DNA from 2 places in the Lysinibacillus sp. NPDC097868 genome. Region 2 is predicted to be linked to the other one. Evidence: riboswitches for the same ligand, from Rfam matches in the RefSeq annotation. Region 2 holds a riboswitch; the other holds the start of a gene.
What was found. A riboswitch is a leader RNA that binds a small molecule or an ion and turns the genes downstream of it on or off. The one in region 2 is predicted to bind S-adenosylmethionine.
Positions count from the first base shown of each region.

Region 1: linked by a shared signal. The riboswitch ahead of ACIQXJ_RS23445 (bifunctional homocysteine S-methyltransferase/methylenetetrahydrofolate reductase) and the one ahead of ACIQXJ_RS18010 (O-acetylhomoserine aminocarboxypropyltransferase/cysteine synthase family protein) in region 2 are both predicted to bind S-adenosylmethionine.

Region 1 is NZ_JBIWBS010000009.1:54,541-63,391, reverse strand. Features, by position in the region: gene desA (Delta(5) desaturase DesA) at 1-8, opposite strand, end outside; gene ACIQXJ_RS23455 (GNAT family N-acetyltransferase) at 186-686, opposite strand; gene metH (methionine synthase) at 914-4,345, opposite strand; gene ACIQXJ_RS23445 (bifunctional homocysteine S-methyltransferase/methylenetetrahydrofolate reductase) at 4,338-6,185, opposite strand; SAM riboswitch class I at 6,277-6,376, opposite strand; gene hemG (protoporphyrinogen oxidase) at 6,502-7,890, opposite strand; gene ACIQXJ_RS23435 (methyl-accepting chemotaxis protein) at 8,409-8,851, opposite strand, start outside.
Region 2 is NZ_JBIWBS010000003.1:253,506-262,356, reverse strand. Features, by position in the region: gene ACIQXJ_RS18040 (hypothetical protein) at 1-1,585, shown strand, start outside; gene ACIQXJ_RS18035 (hypothetical protein) at 1,633-2,058, opposite strand; gene chrR (class II chromate reductase ChrR) at 2,261-2,992, opposite strand; gene scpC (succinyl-CoA:acetate CoA-transferase ScpC) at 3,308-4,828, shown strand; gene ACIQXJ_RS18020 (hypothetical protein) at 4,864-5,007, opposite strand; gene ACIQXJ_RS18015 (glycerol-3-phosphate acyltransferase) at 5,043-5,684, opposite strand; SAM riboswitch class I at 5,841-5,954, shown strand; gene ACIQXJ_RS18010 (O-acetylhomoserine aminocarboxypropyltransferase/cysteine synthase family protein) at 6,068-7,369, shown strand; gene ACIQXJ_RS18005 (hypothetical protein) at 7,774-8,160, shown strand; gene ACIQXJ_RS18000 (homoserine dehydrogenase) at 8,579-8,851, shown strand, end outside.

The DNA of each region.
Region 1 (8,851 bases), on a different contig from region 2:
GTTGCCATTCCTTTTTCCCTCGTTTCCTTTTGCTTATGACCTCATCATAAAACAAGAGTATAACTAGCAACAGACGCAAACATCATGAAAAGCGCATGACATTTGTCATACACATTAACGGTAGCCAAGTAAGATTTTTACCCCCCACTAGGTATTACGCTTTTATCCAATAAAGCCAATTCACATTACTTTTTTGGACCGGTTAAATGCAGTTGATAGAATACTAAATCCAGCCATTCGTCAAATTTATAACCAGCATTTTTTATAGTTCCTGCATATTCAAAGCCTAACTTCTCATGCGCCTTTATGCTTCCAATATTTTCGCCATCAATACCAGCAACTAACGTTTTAACACCTTGCTCCTGTGCAATCTCAATCAACTGGTACATTAACTTCGTTGCAATGCCTTTCTTATAATGGTCCTTGTGCACATATACCGAATGCTCCATTGTATACTTATAACCGGGATAAGGACGGAACTGACTGTAATTTGCAAAACCTGCGACTACTCCGTTTTCTACAAAGACTAACAACGGATTACCAGCTGCTTTTTGCTCTTGAAACCATTGTTTCTTTTCTTCTAACGATTGTATTTCATACCTATACACTGCTTTACTCGTTAATATAATGTCATTATAAATAACTAAAACCTCTGGTAAATCTTTTTCTTCCATAAATCGAATCATCATATTCACACCCTCACCGTAAAAGAAATAGACCCCACCGATAACGGCAGGGCTGTACCTAGTGCAACTATTTTATTTACCTCGCCACAAAGGGCATATTGGGCTTTGATTGGTCGTACGATCACACCATTTCAATATCCGCAACATACCCCTCGTAGACGTAGACATTTACTTTATTAAGTTGGCATTAAATCCTTCTCCATAAAGATAAACCTTTTTTATCTATATTACACGTTAAAATATCTTGCATCTGGATGTGCAAAAACAATCGCAGATACGGATGCTTCTGGCTCCATCATAAAGCCTTCTGTTAAATGAACCCCAATGTCCTCCGGCTTTAATAAGCCAAATAATTTCTCTTGGTCTTCCAAGTTCGGGCAGGCAGGGTAGCCAAATGAGAAACGTTGCCCTTGGTATTTCGCTGCAAAACGGTCACGCATTGTGAAATCTGTGTTATCTGGGAAGCCCCATTGATCACGAATTTCTTGATGCATACGCTCTGCAAAGCCTTCTGCAAGCTCAAGAGCTGTTGATTGAAGGGCATGGCTTTCAAGGAATTTCCCTTCCTCTTTTAACTGACGAGCTGTCGCCATAACACCTTGTCCAGCAGTTACAACCATCAGTGCAACATAGTCCATCTCTCCGCTATCTACTGTTTTCAAGAAATCAGCTAAACACATAAACGGTTCAACCTGCTGACGTGGGAAGGTAAAACGTTCAATTTCTGTTTTACTATCTGACGGATCATAAACGACAACATCATCTCCATCTGCTTGCGCTGGGAAGAACTGATACAAGCCCGAAGGTTTTAATAGGTCACTTTGTAAATAACCATCGACTAGTTGTTTTAGTTCTGTTGCCCGTTCATCCCCTGCATCAAGCAATTGCTGAACTTGTCCTTTCAGCCCTAGGTGGTGACCAATCAATGTTCGCATATTCACATATGGATATAAATGTGATACCGAATAATCCTTTTTCACATGCCGACGAACATCCGCAGGCAAGAACACAGGCGCATCTTTTACTGTACGTACAGGCTTCACAGTAATTTCTTTCACAGGTCGCGCTGCACGTTTCTCATCAGCCTCTAACCGTTTTTGACGTGAGTCTGCTATTTCAGCTAAAAAGTTTTCTCGCGTCTCTGTACCCATTAAAAGATTTACTTGCTCTAGCCCCTGCATCGCATCTTTTGAGTAAATAACAGGACCTTCATATTCGTTTGCAATTTTCGTTTCAGTAAAGCGACGAGACAATGCTGCGCCCCCTACTAATATAGGTACATTAATACCAGCTGCTTTAAAGTCCTGGGCAGTGATAACCATCTGCTGAGCAGATTTAACAAGCAAGCCCGACAGACCGATAAAATCAGGCTTTTCCTTGCGAATAGCCTCGATTAACTGAGATGGCGTTACTTTAATGCCTAAATCAACCACTTTATATCCGTTATTACTTAAAATAATATCTACGAGGTTTTTACCAATATCATGCACATCACCTTTTACAGTGGCAAGCACCATTTTGCCTTTACCCGAGCTATCCTCATTTTTCTCCATAAATTGCTCAAGATGCGCTACAGCTGCCTTCATAACACCTGCTGATTGTAATACTTCCGCTACGATAAGCTGATTATCATTGAATAAACGACCAACCTCAGCCATCCCTTCCATCAATGGTCCATTAATAATATCAAGCGGTGCGTCATAAATTTCACGAGCGGCATCAAGATCTTCAATAAGCCCCTCTTTCGTACCTTCTAAAATATAATAAGCTAAGCGTCCTTCCACTGTTTTCGGAATATCAGCTTCAGTTTTCTCTTTCTTTTTATCACGATAAAAATCAGTGAATACCGCTAATGTTTCATCATTTGTATTGAATAATAGGTCATTTGCAAGCTTAATTTCCTCTTCAGGAATCGAAGCATAACGCTCTAACTTCTCTGTGTTGACAATCGCGTAATCCAAGCCTGCCTGTGTACAGTGATATAAATAAACAGCATTCAATACTTCACGGCCAACTGGTGGTAAGCCGAAGGAAATATTACTTACTCCGAGAACAGTTAACGTGCGAGGTAATTTTTCTTTTATAAGACGAATGCCCTCGATTGTTTCAAGTGCTGAACCAATATATTGTTCATCCCCTGTACCAACTGGGAACATAAGCGGGTCAAAAATTATATCCTCTGGTGCTAAGCCCCATTTCTCTGTTAATAATTGATAAGAACGCTCTGCAATTTCTAGTTTACGATGACGATCTACTGCCATCCCTTGCTCATCAATCGTACCGACAACTAAAGAGCCACCATATTTTTTCACTAGCGGCATTACTGCGTCAAAACGTTCTTCCCCATCCTCCAGATTAATAGAGTTGATAATGGCTTTACCTTGTGAAAATTTCAGCGCTTCTTCAATTACTTTCTCATCTGTAGAATCAATTACAAGCGGCACTTTTACTTTCTTAACAACTTCCTGCATAAAGCCCCGCATATCCGCTAATTCATCACGATCTGGGTTCGCTAAGCAAATATCTATAACATGTGCCCCATTTTTCACTTGTGCACGTGCGATTTCTGCCGCTTCCTCATATTTACTGTCAATGATTAAATTTTTGAATTTTCGAGAGCCAATAACATTAGTTCGCTCCCCAATAAACAGCGGACGCATCGAATCATCGTATACTAAAGGCTCAATACCTGATACTACATGACCATGTGTGCTTTCTGGTAATTGTCGCGGCTTTTCATCCTTCAATACCTCTCGGATTGCGGCAATATGTGCTGGTGTTGTTCCACAACAACCGCCAACAATGTTAAGCCAGCCTTTTTCAGCAAAACCTTTTAATTTTTGAGATAAAGATTCTGGTGATTCATGATAGCAACCTTCCTCATCTGGCAAACCAGCATTTGGATAACAGCTAATATAGCCGGTAGAAAGCTCCGCTAACGAACGAATATGATCTGTCATAAACTCTGGACCTGTCGCACAGTTTAAGCCGACAGATAACGGCTTAATATGCTCAATTGATATGTAAAAGGCATCAATCGTTTGCCCTGCTAGCGTTGTGCCCATTGGCTCAATCGTGCCTGAAATCATAACAGGTAGTTCTTTTCCAGTTTCCTCAAACGCACGTGACACCCCCAGTGTCCCCGCTTTTACATTTAGCATATCCTGACTCGTTTCAAGAAGCAGTACGTCTGAACCCGCTTCGATGAGGGCCTTTGCCTGTACATAAAAGTTTTCTTCAAGTTCATCAAAGGTAATACCGCCAGTTACTGATAATGTTTTCGTCGTTGGACCCATTGCTCCTGCAACAAAACGGGGCCACTCTGGAGTAGAAAACTCATCCACTACTTTGCGCGCAATTTCCACCGCACGTTTATTAATTTCTTCTGCCTTAGACCCAAGATTATATTCATTTAATACGAGAGGCGTACCTCCAAACGTATTTGTACAAATAATATCCGCACCAGCCTCTAAATATTTACGGTGAACCTTTTCAAGCACATCAGGTCTAGTTAATACAAGATTCTCGTTACAACCATCAAGCTCCTCGCCACCAAAATCTTCAGCTGATAAGTTTTCATTTTGAAGCATTGTACCCATTGCGCCATCCAGAATTAATATTCGTTTCTCTAGTTGCTCTTCAATCAAGTGCTTAGCCATCTATACTTACCCCTTTTTTCTGTTCATCCAATTGCTCAATAAATTTCATTAACTCTAGCGTCATATCATAGCGTAAAAACGGTGTAATTAAGTAAATACCATTGAAATACTCTGCAGCTACTTCTACTAACTCTTTAGCAATTGCAATCCCTTCTAATGTTGAACGTTCCTTATCTTCACCACATGCCTTCATACGTGACAGTGCATCGTCAGATAGTTTGATACCTGGTACTTCATGATGTAAAAACTCAGCGCTCTTATAGCTCGTTACTGGCATAATACCAATATAAATTGGTGCATCTAAATGCTTAGTTGCCTCATAAATTTCAATGATTTTTTCTTTCGTATAAACTGGTTGAGAAATAAAGTAATCCGCACCATGCTCTATCTTTTTCTCTAGTCGAGCCACTGCTCGGTCTAGTACACGTACATTCGGGTTAAATGCTGCCGCTACAGAGAAGTTTGCCTTTTTACGAAGTGGCTTTCCAGAAAATGAAATACCTTCATTCAACTGTTTAATCAGCTGGATTAGTTCCATAGAAGATACATCATAAACGCTTGTGGCACCCGGGAAATCACCTACCTTAGTCGGATCTCCAGTAACTGCTAGAATATCATGAATGCCAAGTGCATTTAAGCCCATCAAATGTGACTGTAATCCAATTAAATTACGGTCACGGCACGTTATATGCGTTAATGGCCGGACACCGTGCGTTTCCTTCAATAACGCACCCATTGCCACATTACTAATGCGGGGCGATGCGAGTGAATTATCTGCCATCATCACTACATCAGCGCCTGCTTCATATAATTTTTTCGCACCTTGAATAAAGCCGTCAATTTCTAAATGTCTCGGTGTGTCTAACTCCACGATAACCGAACGCTCGCGCTTTACCTTCTCATGCAATGGCTCATACGTTGCAGGCTCTGCTTCACGTACAACCTGTACTTTTTCAGGCTTAGCAAACTTTTCTTCAATAGGTGTTAACTCTTCTAAATATTTTTTCGCTGCTGCTATGTGCTTTGGTGTTGTTCCACAGCAACCACCGATTAAACGAACACCTTGGTCAACTAGTGCAACTGCGGCACGACCAAAATAATCTGCTTCTGACTCATATACGACACGCCCATCCTCTAAATCTAGCAAGGATGCATTTGGATATGCAGACATAAATGCTTTTTCAGGAAGCTCAACTCCTTCAAATGCTTGAATTGTATGATGCGGCCCTAAACGACAATTCACGCCTACTACGTCTGCACCAAGAGCTTCTAGCTCGTGCAATGCTTGATTTAATGCCATTCCATTTTGTAACACGCCTGGTTCATGCATCGACACCTGCGCAATAATTGGTAGCTTTGTTTTGGCACGTAACATTTTCAACGTTGCGCTTAACTCTTCGAAATCATAATACGTTTCAAGTAAAAGGCCATCTGGATTGCCTGCAAGTAACACATTTGCTTGCTCTTCAACTGTCGATAAAATTTCCTCTAATGTTGCATCACTTTTACGAATACCACGGATGCCCCCAATTGTGCCTAACACAAATTGTCCGCCATCTGCTGCGGCACGTTTTGCAATCGTGATTGCCGCTTCATTAAACTGCTGAACTCGCGATTCTAAACCGTAGCGTGCTAATTTAATAGCATTAGCACCGTAAGTATTTGTCTGAATCACATCTGCACCAGCAGCAATATATTCTTTATGGATTTTTTCAATCAATTTCGGTCTCTGTACATTCATTTCTTCATGGCAGTACTCCAAGCCGTAGCCATATAATACAGTACCAATGGCACCATCTGCAGTTAACACATGTGTTTTTAACTTTTCTAGCAATCCCATAAAACGTAACCCTCACTTTCCTTGTATCCAAAAATATAAAAAGCCTTCTTTTACAAAAAAGAAGGCTTTAACGAATCGTAATTGTTTTTCCTTCTCATCTTCGACCAAAAAGGTCTTCTGGATTTAGCACCTGACATAAGTTGGTTGCTGAAGCTTCATAGGGCCAGTCCCTCGGCTTCTCTCGATAAGAATGTAGTATGAATTTTTCAAATAATTAAAAGAATCATATCGTTTACAGGCGATAGAGTCAAGACTATTTCACTCAACAAAGGAGATTTCTCCAGAAAAATATCAAATTTTCGCATTTATTTTACGGTTATACTAGTTTTTCTGCAAGTTCTTCGCCTATTTTTTTACCATTTTGAATACAAGCACCAATGCCTACTCCGAAATAAGAGCAGCCTGCAATCGATAAATTTGGATAGCTTTCTGCAAGCTCAGCTGTTAAGCCCTTCAATGCCTCATGATGTGCTAAATCGTATTTTGGCATTTGATCAATCCATTTCGCAACATTAACTACAGTTGGCTTTTCATCAATCCCTAAACTTTTCTTTACATCGTCTAATGCGACAGCAGCTAGTTCTTCATCTGTCATCTTACATAATTGTTCATACGCAGGATTGATGCTCTTATAAAAGAGTCGTACAAGCAATTTACTATTAGCAGATGTATGCTTCCATTTTCGACTTGTCCAAGTTGCTGCATTGCATTGGACATTTGAATTATGTGACACAATAAAGCCTGTTCCATCTGCTGGTAGCACTGCATCCGGTACATCAAAACCTAGGTAAATTGTTATTGCTGAAGCTGTAGTAAATTCCTTAAAATAATGATCTAACGATGGGTCCTGTAATAAGTTTTTCACCGCTTCATTCGGCAGCGCTAATACAACGTGATCAGCCTCAAGCTTTCTACTATTTGCTAATGTAATTGTATATTGCCCTTCATGTTTCTTTACACTTGTTGTTGCTACGCCCTTGATCATTTCTACTTCTGTTAACGTTTCTTCAAGTCGATCAATCAGAGACGATAAGCCTTTTTTAAATGAAACAAACTTTTTATTGGAAGCTTTCATAAATTGTTCGCGATTTGCATCAAACCCCTTGATGATGCTACCGTAATCATCTTTATAATCGATTAAGTACGGCAATGTAGAAGCAATCGAAAGTTGATGTAGGTCACCAGAATATACTCCTGCTAATACTGGCGCTATTTGATTTTGCACAAGCTCTTCACCTAAGTAATACGTTAAAAACTCGCCTATGGAGCTTTCTTTAGTAAAACCTTTATTCGGCATCGTTAAGTCCTGTAATGCGATTTGCTTACCAGCTTCTGATACAAGCGTACTTGCTTCCAGAGATGCTAAACTCATAGGAATACCGAATGTTGAATCAGCTGGTATTGCATGTAATTCGTCGTTTGTATAGATATAAGATACTCCTGTTTCGTTGTACACTAGCTCCTGTTCAAAATTAAGCTCCTGTACTAGCTCCATGACGCCTTTATGACGAGCTACAATTGAATCAGCGCCCGTTTCCATTATAAAACCATGGTCATATGCGGAGTGTAGCTTTCCACCTAAGTATGCATTTTTTTCAACAAGTACTAGGTTTACATCTATTTTTTTCTCCAATACTTGACGTTGTAGATAATGCATCGTACATAAACCTGTAATTCCGCCACCTAATACAACTATTGTTTCCATGAAGAATCGCCCCTAATTTCTTTATTTATCTCCTATTAGTATAAACTGTTTTTGCAAACATTTACGTTCAACCCATTACAAATTTAGCAAAAATGAAGCACTCAAAAAATAAATAGAAGAATACTGCCGTTGATTCAACTACGGGTAAATTGTTTGAGTGCCTGACACCTAGCATAACTTTGGCTTCCTATAGCGCAAATATTCACTGCGCTTTTCGCAGGCACACTATGAGCCGTAACAGTCGCCTGTGGCGTGGTTTATTGCGGCTTACAGTGCGTGCGTTCTCCAAAAGTTTTCGGGGATTTTTACTTAGTTAGTCTTAAAATGCAAAACTTGAAATTGTTTGAGTGCCTGTCACCCTTCTTCCGATACAAATAAAAATCCACTTCGTTTTCCGTAAAGGAGGGCAAGAGCACAAAGACCATAAAGCTCCTATCCTACCTGAGGAAAGCAAAAGCGGATTTTAAATTAAGTTTTATTTAGAGGACATTTAAGCCCCATTTTATGAAATCATTAAATTAGTTTAAGTTTTGTGCAACATTCGCTAATTTATCTGCTGAATTTGTGACTTCATTAAATGCAAGTCCAAGCTCATTAAGAATCTGAGCCACAGCCAGCACTTCTTTTTCCATGCGATCATTTTGACACTTAGCTTGTGTCATAGCATCTAAAATTTTGTTAAATTGCCCCTCAGTTTGAGACATGTTTTCCTCACCTGACGCAACTTCTTCCTGAATATGACTAAGCGTGTAGGCAAGATTATCCGTTCGCTCCGTCGTTTTTTCTAATAATTTAGCTACGGATGTGACAGATTCCTTTGTTTGACTAGATAATTTACGAACTTCATCTGCTACAACACTAAAGCCTTTCCCCGCTTCTCCAGCACGAGCTGCTTCAATCGCTGCATTTAAAGCTAATAAATTTGTTTGATTTGCAATGTTCGTCACAACATTCATAATCT
Region 2 (8,851 bases):
GAAAAAAGTAGTTGGTTACTTTTTCATTGGTGTTTTTGTTATAGGATTTATAGCGTCGGGTATTATGCTGTATGTTACAAAAATTGATGTTAACTGGCTTGTCTTTTGGCCAGTAATTATACTACTAACTTTATGTGGTGCATTTCTTGCAAGTGGTATTGAAAGAAAGATTAAAGGTGTTTTATTTTTAGCAAGCTTAGTTGTGGGGGTCTATGTATTGTCCGCACCACTGTGGAATGCTAACGATAAATTCAAATCAGCGGAAATGAAAGAAGAGGTTGAGATTAAGCCGTTTGATGAAACGCAAACACCAGCGAGTGTCCCACCTAAATTCGTCCGAAATAAAATGAAAAAAGCATTTGGGCAAGTACCGAATACAAGTTATTACGAGCTAGGACGTTTACAAATTCAGAAAGTAAATGGTGAGTATGTTTATATCGCTCCAGTTGAATTTTCTGGTTTCTTTAAATGGATGAATGGTAAGACGACACCAGGTTATTTTACGATGAGTGCTACGGACTCAGCTGACAATCCTAAATTTATCCCGCAGGAAATGAAATACGTTCCTTCTGCGTTTTTAAATGCTAATTTAGAGCGTCATATGCGCTTGCAACATCCATTCCTTATTTTCTATGGAGATGTTCAGCTAGAAATTGATGATGACGGTAAACCATACTATATCCGTTCATATGGGGAATTTATTTCTGCACGAAATGGCTTTGATGTACAGGGCATTGTACTTGTAGATGCATTAACAGGCAAATCTGAGCTTGTAAAATTAGATGATGTTCCGGCATTTATTGATGGTGCCGTTTCACCAGAGACAGTAAGTTTACAAAATAGCTATTATGGAAAATACGTTCATGGTTACTGGAATAGTATGTTTGGTAAGAAAGATGTCAAGTTACCTTCAGATGAAGGCACGGAATCAAATGTCAGCCCGATATTCGATGAGGCAGGCGATATGTATTATTTCACTGATTTCACAAGTCCAAAAGAGGGCGTGGATTCAATGCTTGGCTACTCATTAACGAATGCTCGAACTGGGGAAGCGACATATTACACAGGAAATCAAGATGAATCGTATATGGATTCACAAGGGAATTTGCAAATCATTGAAAAGAAATTTATTGAGAAAAAGTGGGCAGGAGAAATGCCTGTATTGTATAACTTTTATGGTGAGGCAAGTTGGTTAACAGCAGTGTTAGATGCTAATGGCTTCTTACAAAATTATTTCATCGTGTCCGCAGCAAATCCTGAAATTTCAGCCTATGCCACAACACCGAAAGAAGCGTTGAAATTATATAAAACAGCACTTAGCCGTGGTGGAAGTACGGTTGATGGTAGTTCAAATGCAGAAGAGAAAAACGCAAGTGGAACAGTACTACGCGTTTATAAGGAACGCCTCGGTGACTTTACCCTCGTATCGTTTTTACTGAATAATGGTGAAAACTATTTAGTAAGTGCAGAAACGGAGCCTCTTGCAATTTATTTACAAGAAGGTGACGAAGTAATACTAACTTATGGTGATACAGGAGAGCAATTTTTACCAGTACGCTCGCTAATAATTAAAGGCTTACAATAAACAAAAGACGATCAGCACAATGAATTTTGTTGTCTTGATCGTCTTTTTTATGTAGTCTGATTCTCGATGTAACGTAGTAGCTTTTCTTTATGATTAGAAAAGAGTGTTGCGGCGTGATCGTTTAATGCGAAAATCTCTTGAATATAGCCTTGCAACAAATTATTTTCGTACTCCAAAGAATGTGCTGTTTCGTTTGCTATAATATGCTCCAATAGAAGTGCATGCAGCACAACCACTTCTAGGTTCTGTGTATTTGTCACAAATTTTAAGTTTAAAATGGTTGTATAGGAAACGAATTGATCGACATATGCAATAGCTTCTTTGTATTGATTGAGGTCGATATGTTGTTCAAGTCGCTTTCTTAAAAGTAAGCATTCGTTATTTAAGTCTTGGATTTTTAAAAATAAACCTCTTACGCTTCTCTTATGTTGTTGTTCTAGGGTACGGGCAAGATGCTTATTAACAAAGGACATTTTTACAAAACTCCTTTCGAGATAGGGTCCTTCTATTAATATTAATGGAAATGTTGGAAAAGGAAAGAGTCTTTTCGTTTAATTTGTACCTGAATTTAACATATCAATCAAGTCAAAAATACTAGGTTAGCATTAAAAAAACGTTAAAAATATGAAAAAAGTGGAGTTATTATCAGACGATAGTAACCCCACTTAAGGAATGTTATTTCCAATTAAATCCTTTTTGTGCTAGAAAGCTATTAATGTGTGGACGACGCTGTTCAACTAAAAAGTCAGCCATTTGCTTTGTCCAATTATCAATTTTACGATTTGAGGAACGACTATTGTAATATGCCTCCATTGTTTCATTGTAAGCAGGTAACAGTTCCTCATATTTTTCTGTATTGTATGCATTTTCATGAAGGATAGCAGCTACTGGTAAACGAGGCTTAACCTCATTGCGTCGAGCAGGAACGCCAATTGTTAAACCGAACAATGGGAATACATAATCCGGTAAATTAAATAAATCACTAATTTCTTCAGGCTTATTACGTACACCGCCTATATAACAAATACCGTATCCCATAGATTCAGCTGCAATCACAAAGTTTTGCGCAAATAATGATACATCTGCTACGCCAACAAGAACGTTCTCAGCCGAATCTGCGACAATATCAACGCCTTCTAATTTCCCTGCCATTTGTAGTCGTTTAAAGTCTACACAAAATACAAAAGCACCACCAGAAGTTTCGTATTGACGTGGATTTCCTGACAGCAAACCTAGCTTTTCTTTTTTCTCCTCGTCTGTTACCCAAATTACGCTATATGCTTGTACAAAGTGAGAAGTTGCTGCCATCTGTGCAGTAGCAATTAAATCCTCAACGATTTCTTTAGATATAGGATTCCCATCATAGATACGAACCGAAGAGTGGTTACGTAATAATTCTTTAACCATCTATAAAGTCCCCTTTTCCCAATTAATATACCAAGAGCATATCACGATTTTTGGCTAAAATCGAATCAAATCCAATATAAAAAAGGGTGAACTATTAAGGTGAAACTATTTTCGAATAATTAAGTCTAATGTTAATTCGCTCGTAAAGTAAAATATTTTGTTAGATATAGCTTAAATGTTCTGAATAGTGTAAAATTATGTATGGCGACAGGTTATTTATCTCCTGTTTTTTTACATTGGTTGGGTGTACCGATGTGGATGTGAAGGACAAATAATCTAGTTGAAGTAAATAAATGTGGGATGGAGGAATAAGGAATGGATGAAAAGTTAGCAAAAAAGCTTCGTAATGAACAATTACGAAACAAAGTCGTATCAGCAGAAGAAGCAGCATCTTGGATTAAGGACGGCATGGTACTTGGTATGAGTGGATTTACACGTGCAGGTGACGTAAAAGTGGTACCGCTTGCACTTGTTGAGAAAGCAAAAACAGAAAGCTTCAAGGTAGATGTATATACAGGTGCATCACTTGGACCTGAAGTTGACCAATACTTAGCAGAAGCTGGTGTTATTCGCAAGCGTGGACCTTTCCAAGGAGATGCAGGCATTCGAAACATGATTAATAGTGGAGAAGTCACTTATGTTGATGCCCATTTATCACACAATGCTGAATTAGTACGTCAGGGCATTATTGGCCCGATTGACTTTGCTATTATTGAAGCTGCTGCTATTACAGAAGATGGCTTATTAATTCCTACAACTTCAGTTGGTAACTCTCCGATTTTCGTACAAGAAGCAGACCAAGTTATCATCGAGCTAAACGTAGCACAGCTTGATGCATTAGAAGGTGTGCATGATATTTTTGTTCCAGGACCACAAGGTAAACGTGATCCAATTCCAATGCTAAATGTGTCAGATCGTCTTGGTACAATTGGCATTCCACTAAATTTAGACAAAGTAAAAGGCATTGTTATTTCAGATATTTTAGATGCGCCATCAATGATTGTTCCGGCTGATGAAGAAACAGATATTATGGCAAATCATCTACTGAATTTCTTAAGAGAAGAAATTAAAGTAGGTCGTTTAACGACGAGTTTACGCCCACTACAATCAGGTGTAGGTTCAGTGGCAAATGCTGTATTATTAGGTTTCAAAGATTCCGAGTTTGAAAATTTAGAAGTTTATTCGGAAGTACTACAGGATGCTGTATTTGAATTAATGGATGCTGGAAAAGTAAGCTTTGCATCTGCTACTTCTATTACCCTATCTGAAAAAGTAGGAAACCAAGTTTACGGAAATTTTGAAAAATATGCAGATAAATTAGTATTACGACCACAGGAAATTTCTAATCACCCAGAAATTATCCGTCGACTCGGCTTGATCTCTGTAAATACAGCGCTTGAATTAGATATTTACGGGAATGTAAATTCAACTCATGTTTCGGGTACAAAGATGATGAATGGTATTGGAGGTTCTGGAGATTTTGCTCGTAATGCACGATTAGGTATTTTCGTGACAAAATCGTATGCAAAAGGTGGGAAAATTTCTAGTATTGTTCCAATGGTTTCGCATGTAGACCATACTGAACATGATGTGGATGTTATCGTAACGGAGCAGGGCGTTGCAGACTTACGAGGTCTAGCACCTAAAGAGCGTGTCGGTCTAATCATTGAAAACTGTGCGCATCCAGATTATAAGGAGCAATTATGGGCGTACTTCAATGACGCAAATGAAGCAACAGGTGGTCACCATACACCGCATGATTTAGAAAAAGCACTTTCTTGGCATGTGAATTTAGCTAAGAACGGTACAATGCTAGATCCATCATTTGCAAAATAATATATTTAAAAAGTGTTAGATTGACTGCCATCAATCTAACACTTTTTGCTATGCGTTGATGTCCCGTTTGCGGATGCATTCCACGGCACACCGTAAGCCACAACCGTCGCTGTCGCGCTGTCAGTTGCGTCTGACATTTGTGCTGTTTCCGCAGGAGTCACCGCCCTCGCTACCACCAACTAGTGTCCTCGAAGTTATGTCTCATCCTCTTGTTTTATGCTGATTTTTTAAAGGCAGATGTTACTTTCGGTTCTGTTCCATGGAATAGCCTTTTAATATTTTCGATATGCAAGATGAACGCTATGCATAAAAGTAGAATGGAAATGATCGTTGGGCCAATTCCGGGTATCCATAAATAAGTTGCTGTACAAAATACAATATAAAATTCTAACACACCGACGATTAAATAGTTTGTAGCTAAAGATAAAATCACAAATAATATAAGTGCACATAAAGCAATTTTCCAATCGACAGCAAGTAAAATCCCAATAATGGAGGCAGTACCTTTGCCACCTTTGAAGCCCATATGGAATGGGAAGTTATGCCCTAAAATAACACTAGCAGCCATTGTATAGATTAAGAGCCACGTTTGTATTTCAGTGAATTGTGACGCATTAGAAGAAAAGTAGTAGATGGCACAGAGAATAGCACCGACGCCTTTACCAATATCAATCAGTGCCACTAATATGCCGTATTTCCAACCAAGAGAAAGCGTTGCATTTGAGGCACCAGCATTGCCATGACCAGTCTTTTTTAAATCTACACCCGATAGAAATTGTGCCACTTTAGATCCGTGAATACAGCCGATTAAATAACCAATAACAATAATAATAAAAAAAATCATAGCTTTTTCCATAAAAAATGCTCCTTTCATTTTTATTTTTTATATAGTGTATGTGCTCTTATTACGTAAATTAGCAGACAGAAGTTTCAGAAAAAAATAAATTTTACTGTTGACAGAAAAAAAGTCTATGTTTATACTGTGTAACAACGATGGAAATTGAATCACATACTCTTATCAAGAGCGGCGGAGGGATAGGCCCTATGATGCCCGGCAACCAGTGAGTGACGAACTTGCTAAGGTGCTAATTCCTACAGATTCTTACTTGGATCTGGCAGATAAGGGGAGGAAAACTTGCAACCGCAACCCTCTTCTTAACTGAAGAGGGTTTTTGTTTTCTACACATAAATCCTCCTCATCTCCGGTACCATCGTAAAACCATTAAGGAGGAAGAAAATATGTCGAATTTCAAACCAGAAACATTACTATTACACGGTGGTCAAGAGCCAGACCCAGTGACAGGCTCTCGAACTGTACCAGTGTACCGTTCAACAGCTTTCGTATTTAAAGACACTGCTCATGCGCAACGTCTTTTTGCATTAGAAGAAGCGGGCAATATTTACACACGTATTACAAATCCAACTGTAGATGTTTTTGAAAAACGCGTCGCTTTATTGGAAGGCGGTACAGCAGCAGTAGCACTTTCATCAGGTGCAGCAGCTATCGCATTTTCAATTTTAAATCTAGCAAGTGCAGGGGATGAAATCGTAGCAGCAAGCTCTTTATACGGAGGAACATATAACTTATTAGCAAATACACTACCAAACTACGGTATTAAAACAATTTTTGTAGATGAAACAAACCCTGAGAACTTCCGATCTGCGATTAATGAAAACACAAAAGCAGTGTTTGCTGAAATTTACGGCAATCCAAGTTTAAAGGTTTTAGATGTTGAAGCAGTAGCAACGATTGCACATGAAAATGGCTTGCCTTTAATTATTGATAGCACATTTGCTTCACCATATGGCGCAACGCCAATCGACTTCGGTGCAGATATAGTTGTTCACTCAGCGACAAAATGGATTGGCGGTCATGGTACAACTTTAGGTGGCGTAGTTGTAGATGCTGGGAAATTTGATTGGACACAAGGTAGATTCCCTAGATTTACAGAGCCAGACACATCTTATCATGGATTACGATACGGAATTGATACTGCAGCGGCTGCATTTGCCACAAAACTGCGTGTGCAATTACTACGTGATTTTGGCCCAACATTAAGTGCTGATGCTGCCTTTAACTTACTACAAGGTTTAGAAACGCTTCATTTGCGTATTCCTAAACACAATGAAAATGCGTTAGCAGTTGCTGAATATTTACGTAACCACCCATCCGTGGAATATGTAAACTATAATGGATTAGAGGATTTTGCTTCCCATGACTTAGCGAAGAAATACTTGAAAAATGGCTTCGGTTCAGTGCTTACATTTGGCATTAAAGGTGGACGAGAAGCAGGTCGTCAGTTAATAGACAGCGTGAAACTATTCTCACATGTAGCAAACGTTGGAGATGCAAAATCGTTAATTATTCACCCAGCATCTACAACCCATCAACAATTATCTGCTGAGGAATTAATCCAAACTGGCGTATCCGAGTCGCTCATTCGCTTATCAATCGGTTTAGAGGCAGTTGAGGATATAATTGCAGACTTAGAACAAGCAATTGCACAAGTAACACCTACTGAACAAAAAGTAGAAGCTTAACATAAATTGATAAATTAGATTCATGTCGTAGCGTTAACGTATTTTCTCATTCGAAATGCCTCATTTGGTAATGCGTATAACGTTGCTACATCAATCATTACCTCATTTGGTAAGTTATCTGAAATTTCCTATAAATAATACCTAGTATTTTTATAAGTATTGTTGACTTGATTAAAACCATGCTATATACTAGGGATTAAGTTAAATGTTCGAATGGCTACCAACCTAGAACAATTTTAAAGAGTGTCGAGGTTACGTAATTCTAAATGCCGCTTCTGTTTAGGCGGTAACAATCAATTTGTTTTCATAAGTGCTCCCCCACTTTTGAATATATGAAAAGAGTTTAGCTACATAGCCAGTAGCTATGCTCGCTTTAAAAAACTGATCGAAAAGGAGTGTTATAAATGGGAAATATTTATCGGGCACAAAATGTAACAGCTTATATAATTTATGAATTAAATGAAAGTCATCATTTTGTGAACAACCTATCCATTCAAAACTTACTTTCGACAGTTGAAACAAAATGGCAACAAACTTTTGGACATAGTGCTTTTGAAGAAGTCGTATATGCTAATGAAGAGGGCTATGTAGTTAAAGAAGTTTTTGAAGAGTATGATGCTTACGGTATAAGTCATATTGCATTACCGGCGACAGAATATTATTTAAAATACGGATCCTTTCAATTAATTGAACGCACATATGCAGTACCAAACTTTACACAAGAAGAAGTAATGCTAGTGCAATCAGCTTTAGCGCAATATCGTTATCGATTATTTTTACAAGCAAGTTAACTTTCCCTTATATTTTTTAGCTCATTCTCTACTGCTATAGGGAATGAGCTTTTTGTTGCGTTTCACGTTACTTGTGGAATTAGTTACTGCTTTTCAAAAACAGCTTATTCTATAACGGGTATCTTCATACATATATAATAGAAGAAAGGCATTTCTTTTTTTAAAAGAATTCGTCAAAAGTTGTTCAAAAATTATAGATTTATTAATAAAACGTATAATAAAGGCAATGAAACCGATTTCTTTTGCACTCCTAGAGAAAACAATTGTCCATCCTAGAAAGATTTTTCTTGTGCAATGTATTTATTTGCGTTACAATTTTCTTTAGGTTAAATTTTGAATTATTTGAATATGTGCTTGTAGGCACAGACTTTATTTATATATAAAACTGGAGAAATGTACGTTGGAGGGAATAACAAGTATGGCAACTATAAAGGCAGCAATCTTAGGATTTGGAACTGTAGGTCAAGGTATCTATCATATATTGAATGAAAAGCGTGAAGAACTGAAACGGAAATTAGGCATTGAATTGGTAGTAGCAAAAATATTAGTAACGGATACTAGTCGTGAACGTGTTCCAGGTACTGCTCATTTATTAACAACAAGTATGGATGAGGTTTTAGCGGAGCCTGGCATGCAAGTTGTATTTGAAGCAATTGTCAATGAAGAACCGGCATTTGGTTATTTAAAGCGT